One region of the Pseudoalteromonas sp. SR43-3 genome, then DNA from elsewhere that is predicted to be linked to it. Evidence: predicted binding sites of a transcription regulator. Region 1 holds the regulator's gene; the other holds the start of a gene.
The links. Region 1 encodes sigma-54, which starts transcription at its own class of promoters, with help from an activator protein. Its sites were predicted from a motif close to GTTGGCACGNNNNTNGNNT; they were not measured.

Region 1 (3,429 bases):
TGGGTGTAATCTGCGTGTTTCAGAAAAGCGTTTGATCAATGTCTGATCGTCGCTATCTAAATAAAATAACGTAGGGTTTGCAAAGCCTGGTAAGTATTCAAGAATATCGTTAAATTCATCTTGTTCTTTAGGGATGTTGCGCACGTCTATGCTAACAGCAATTTTATCGTAGCTATCAGACACACTGCGAACTAATGAAGGTAGTAGGTTTACTGGAATATTATCAACGCAATAATAACCTAAATCTTCTACAACGCGCAAAGCAACCGACTTTCCAGAACCAGAACGGCCGCTTATGATAATTAACTCCATTTAACACCCTTTATAAAACTATGATTGATCGACAATAACTTGGTAAAGCTCAGTATCAGATTTTGCACTGCGTAACTGTTTACAAAAATCTTTGTTGTTTAGTTTATCAGCAATGGTTGCTAGAGTCTTTAAGTGCTGCTGGTTATCGCCATCTGGTACGATGAGTGCGACAAAAATATCAACAGGGCGATTATCGATTGCATCAAAGTTTATTGGAGTTTCGCTAACGAGCACTAAAGCCAAAGGCTCTTCTGCACCGCTCATTCTTCCATGAGGAATAGCAATGCCACGTCCTATACCTGTACTACCTAATTTCTCTCTGCTCATTAAAGCATTAAGAATATCTTGTTGCGGTAAATACGGAAGTTTGTCGTGAGCAAGTTCGCTAATGAACTCTAAAATTCTTTTTTTGCTATTAAAAAGGACCGCAGCTTTGCTGCAGTCCTGGCATATAAGTGAACTTAATTTCATCATATTAGTGTCGAGCAAGCTTCTCTTTGTGTTTGATTACTTGGCGATCGAGCTTGTCGATCAATGAGTCAATAGCGGCATACATATCTTGATGTTCTGTAGAGGCAAATAGCTCAGCACCGCTTACGTGTATTGTGGCTTCTGCTTTTTGATTTAATTTTTCTACATCGAGAATGACATGAACATTATTAATATGATCAGAGTGTCTTTCAAGCTTCGCAAATTTAGTATTAATATAGTCTCTTAGTGAATCGGTTAATTCTACGTGACGACCAGTTAAGTTTAGTTGCATAAGCATTACCCTCTTAGTTTAGCGTCTTAAATCAGACTTTTACGCTGATTTGACGGTGGAATAGCAAGAGATTCGCGGTATTTTGCGATTGTACGTCTCGCTACTTTAATTCCTTGCTCAGCCAATATATCCGCTATTTTGCTATCACTCAATGGTTTTGCTGAGTTTTCTGCTGCGATTAATTTTCGGATAAGCGCACGTATTGCTGTAGATGAACATTCACCACCGTTTTCAGTACTTACATGGCTTGAGAAAAAATATTTAAGCTCAAATATACCACGGGGTGTATGCATGTACTTTTGAGTAGTTACGCGAGAAATTGTCGATTCGTGCATTTCTACCATTTCAGCAACATCATTTAAAACCATTGGTTTCATGGCTTCAGGGCCATGTTCAAAAAAGCCTTGTTGTTGCTTAACAATACAATTAGTAACTTTTAATAGCGTGTCGTTTCTACTTTCTAAGCTTTTAATAAACCATTTAGCTTCTTGTAAATGTGAGCGAATAAACTGGCTGTCGCCACTTGATTTTACAGTGCGAGACATTGCTGCGTATTGGCTATTAACACGAATTTTAGGCATGCTATCTGGGTTTAATTCGACAACCCAGCGGCCTTTAATTTTTTTAACTGACACATCAGGAATAACATACTCAGATTCTTCCCTTACAATAGTATCTGCAGGTTTTGGGTTGAGAGTATGTATTAGTGTCATTACTTCTTTAAGCTCTTCTTCTTTGAGCTTAGTTTTTTTCATTAATGTACGATAGTCGCGAGCTGCTAATAGATCAATATGCTCGGTTAAAATCATTTTCGTTTCATTAATATAAGGTGTTTCTTTATCAAATTGATTAAGCTGAATACACAAACACTCTTGTAAACTACGTGCAGCAATACCAACAGGATCAAACAGTTGGATGCGTTTTAATACCGCTTCAATTTCATCAAGTTCGACTTCGTTATCATCTTCGTTTTCTTGATTAAAGCTTTCTAAAATCTCTTCGCAGCTTAGTGTTAAAATACCTGAATCATCGACAGCTTCTACAATAGCAATAGCAATAGCTTCGTCTGTAGGGCTAAATGGCGTTAGTTGTAATTGCCACATTAAATACTCATGGAGCGTTTCAGTAGAGGCGCCTTGGTATATTGATTCGTCTTCAGGCATTGGACCTGATGAGGCTGCAGGAGCGGCACTCATGTACTCATCCCAACTGACATCCATAGCCATGTCGTCACTTAGCGTGTCTTTTGCAAGTGCTTCACCAGTATCTTGTTCGTATTCGCTCGGAGCATCATCAGCAGATGCGCTAACAGTTATGTCATCGGTATCAGCTTTTTGCTCGTTTTTACCAGCAGCGTCTTCGGAATAGTCTGCCTCTTCAACCTCTAATAGTGGATTACTGTCGAGAGCTTCTTGTATTTCTTGCTGGAGATCCAATGTACTGAGTTGCAACAAACGAATAGCTTGTTGCAACTGTGGAGTCATTGTAAGTTGCTGGCCCATGCGCAGCTGTAGTGATTGCCTCATGTATCTCTAACAATCCTTTTATGTTGTTATAATTAATACTAGCAGATGCTTAAAGACATGGCGTAAATGTTACAGCCTAAATTGCTCGCCTAAGTAAACATCGCGTACTGTTTTATCATTTAATACGTGTTCTGGAGTACCTGATGCAATCAGCTCCCCATGAGAAACAATGTAGGCTTTTTCACAAACATCAAGGGTCTCTCTTACGTTATGGTCGGTAATTAATACACCAATCCCACGATTTTTAAGATGTTCTATTATTTTCTTTATATCTAATACCGAAATAGGGTCAACACCGGCAAACGGTTCATCCAGTAATATAAATTTAGGATCTGCTGCCAGCGCTCGTGCTATTTCTACACGACGACGTTCTCCCCCCGATAATGCCATACCTTGGCTATCACGAATGTGTTGTATGCTAAATTCATCTAATAAGTTATTGAGCGTGTCTTCTCTGGCTTGTTTATTTAGTTCTTTGCGCGTTTCTAAAATGGCCATTAAGTTTTGATAAACAGTCAGCTTTCTAAAAATCGATGACTCTTGTGGTAAGTAGCCTATGCCTAATCTAGCACGACTATGCATAGGTAAAAGAGTAATATCGTTATCATCAATAGATATTTTCCCTTTGTCGCTAGGAACAAGCCCTACAATCATATAAAAAGTCGTTGTTTTACCAGCACCGTTAGGGCCAAGTAAGCCAACTATACTGCCAGCTTGTACTTCAAGGCCGACGTTTTTTACAACTTCACGACCTTTATAGCTTTTTGCCAATAGTTCTGCTTTTAATGTGCTCATGGTTGACCTTTATCGCCTTTTTTACTTTTTTTA
Region 2 (3,429 bases), on a different contig from region 1:
TAAAGAAACGGGTGAAGATAACGCAATTACAATAACCGTACAAGACGATGACGGTAATAATACCGATACAGGCGGGTTATCTCGATTAACTTATGATGTATCAGACGCAGACCCTGCTAACCACACAACTAATTTAACGCAAGTTAATGCTGCTCAAAATGCACAAATAACAATTGATGGCACGTTGACTGTATCAAGCAATACTAATGAGTTTAGTAATGTGATTGATGGCGTGGATATTACAGCTAAAAAACCCCATGATACAGACGATGATGTGAGCGATATAGCTGTTACCGAAAATAATAATAATATACGAGCAGGTTTAAATAGTTTTATCAGTAGCTACAATGAGCTGTTAGAGCTTAGTAATAACTTGGGTGCCTCAAGTGAAGCTGGCGCTGGAGTTATGGCTGGGGATTCATTACTTCGTGGTGTTATGTCAAAACTACGTAGTGAAATCACTGAATCAGTTGATTTAGGTGATGGTAACTCATTGTCACTTTCGCAATTAGGTGTTGAAACAGATAGATACGGTGTTTTAACACTAAATACTGAAACATTGGATGAGCAAATAGATGCAGATGTAAATTTAGTGCAACAGTTTTTTGTAGGTGATGACGATGATGGCTTTGCACAATCGTTTGATGAGCTAATGAGCTTTTATACAGACTCCGACGGTATTATCCAAAACAGAATCGACAGTAAAACGAATCAACTAGATGATTTAGATGATCAGCGTTTGAGCCTTACTAGTAAAATGGAGTCACTATCGTCTCGACTATATGCTCAATATAATGCGATGGATTTATTAGTAGCGAGCCTTAATAACACCAGTAGTTATGTTCAAGCTCAATTAGAGAACATGCCAGGCGTAGTTAGGCAATCAAATTAAGAGCTGAGTTAAAGGTATTACGAATCAATAAAAAACCGCTAAGTTTAAATTTAGCGGTTTTTTGTGTATTATTCTTTGATTCAAATAGTAAGCTATAGCCATGTATTTAGTTAGAATAAAGGCAGTTTATTAAACCCATTTACTAAATGGCTTTGTAAGCTTTTATCGCCTTTCCTGACTTTTTATGTTTAATAATAGCTTTAGATGATTCGTTTTTTGCACTATTCGCTTTTACTAAAATAGTATTTATACGAAGCTGAATTAATTCTAATTGCTCTGTACTTGGGCCTTCGCTACTTTCGCACCATTGCTTTAGTTCAGTATTTAAAGTGTCTAGAAAAGGCTGAGCTTCGTCTGCGTTATCATCATTTACTAACACTTCAATTTTACTAAGCAACGTTTGTATATGCTCTGCATGGCTTGTTAGTTTCTCTGAAGATGCTGGCGCGTCCATAATTAAAGTTAAACCGCAGGGCTGCGTTGATCTAGCGGGATGTTATCCCAACCTTCTTTAATTTCTTTAACAATACTTGATACTTCAATAATTGCTTCAATATCGTTGTTTATGTTCGCTTGTGTTAAACGGCGTTGGCAGTAATCGTAAAGTGCCAATAAATTGTTAGAAATACTAGGGTCTTGTTCTACTTCTAAATTGAGTGCGTCTTGCAGTGCACCAAATAATAAAACACAGGCCGAAATATTTTCACCTTTTTTTTGTATTTCTTTGCGCTCGATAAACCCTTTAGTTGCTGCTAAGCGACCGATAATATTACTGAATATAAGGTTTATTTGTTCGTAAGGGGCCATTTCGGCAATACTACTGGCACGAACTTGACCGTATTTTTTTACTGAGACATGAGCCATGGGAAGATCCTAAAATTTAAAACAATAAAATTATGTGAAAGCTAATATAAAAAACTCTATATAAAACTGATATGAAAATTTAATAAAGCTTTTATATTTTTATAAGAATAAAGCAATATTAATGCCAAGCATTTTCACTTATTTATGTATCGGCATTTGTAACTTCAACTTAAATTTATAATTGAGTTTATTTACTAACAATAGCATTTTTATTGCAGAGTAAATTAATTTTTAGGGCTAAGTTATAGTTAGGTAATAGTTAAGTAATGGCTAAGTTAAAACTATAACCCATACTTAATGATTAACTATTAAGTATGGTTGACTTAACTAGCCCGCCTGTTTTTTGGCGTTTATGTCAAAAAACTGCCGCTATCACTTGCATCCATGCTGAACTGGCTTACAATTTAACTAATTATACAAATTAGTGAAAGTACGGCTCGCTAAATATGATCTTGATTTTAGATAATAATAACAACCGCGCAATAGGATTAAATGCTTCACTTGGCTTTATTGGTGAAGCTGTTCAACTATTAAGCGAAGACTGCTTTGAACAAGAATGCAAAAAATATCAGCAGCAAGAATGCATGATCATTTTAGGAGCATTGCAATCACTTGACCACGAAAGCTTAATTAAACGCTATCCAACATTACCCTTTTTGTTAATTGGCGAAACGCTAAAACCACTATTAAGTATAGCTAATGTAGTGGGGCTTATTTGCGAGCCGTTTAATCACGAAGTAACAACTCAGTTACTTCACGACTGCCAGCAGTATCAGCGTATGCTGCCTAATGAGCATAAGCATTCTAAACCACATAAAACTTTTGATGGACTTGTTGGTGAAACAGAGGCAGTCAAAGATGTTCGCTTTTTAATTGAACAAGTGGCAAAAACTGATGCTAATGTTTTAATTTTAGGCGAATCAGGCACAGGTAAAGAAGTGGTTGCCCGTAATGTACACCTGCTTTCAAAGCGTATTAATGGACCATTTGTACCAGTTAACTGTGGTGCTATACCGGCTGAGCTGCTCGAAAGTGAACTATTTGGCCACGAAAAAGGCGCGTTCACTGGTGCTATATCGGCTCGTAAAGGGCGCTTTGAACTAGCTCAAGGTGGAACGCTATTTTTAGATGAAATAGGCGATATGCCACTGCAAATGCAAGTTAAGTTGCTGCGAGTATTGCAAGAACGCAGCTACGAGCGTGTTGGTGGTACAAAGGCTATCCAAGCTGATGTACGCGTTATTGCGGCCACGCATCGTAATCTTGAAATAATGATTGAAGAGGGCAGTTTTAGGGAAGATTTATATTACCGCTTAAATGTATTTCCTATCGAAAACCCATCGCTTAGTGAACGTGCTGATGATATACCGCTGCTTTTAAAAGAGTTAATGCGCCGTGTTAACGACCAGACTGGTTCTACCGCTAAGTTTACAGAGCGCGCAGTTGAGAGCTTAAAAGAACATGCTTGGCCTGGTAATATTCGTGAGCTTGCTAATTTGGTGGAGCGTATGGTTATTATGTTCCCTGACAAAGTGGTTGATATTCCTGATTTACCTAACAAATATCGTTACATTGAAGTTGAAGCCTACGAGCCAGAATACCCTGAAGAGTTAATGGAAAAAGACGCCTTTAACGACATATTTAGCACAGGCTTTAGTGATTACGAAAGTGAG

Region 2: the regulator sigma-54 is predicted to act here: its motif matches at 1,867-1,885, upstream of fliS (flagellar export chaperone FliS).

Annotation. Positions count from the first base shown of each region.
Region 1 is NZ_JACJEC010000003.1:250,812-254,240, forward strand. Features, by position in the region: gene rapZ (RNase adapter RapZ) at 1-312, opposite strand, end outside; gene ptsN (PTS IIA-like nitrogen regulatory protein PtsN) at 331-783, opposite strand; gene hpf (ribosome hibernation promoting factor) at 788-1,075, opposite strand; gene H5088_RS05620 (RNA polymerase factor sigma-54) at 1,102-2,601, opposite strand; gene lptB (LPS export ABC transporter ATP-binding protein) at 2,671-3,396, opposite strand; gene lptA (lipopolysaccharide transport periplasmic protein LptA) at 3,393-3,429, opposite strand, start outside.
Region 2 is NZ_JACJEC010000005.1:243,022-246,450, reverse strand. Features, by position in the region: gene fliD (flagellar filament capping protein FliD) at 1-892, shown strand, start outside; gene H5088_RS09175 (hypothetical protein) at 1,035-1,346, opposite strand; gene fliS (flagellar export chaperone FliS) at 1,355-1,756, opposite strand; gene H5088_RS09165 (sigma-54-dependent Fis family transcriptional regulator) at 2,203-3,429, shown strand, end outside.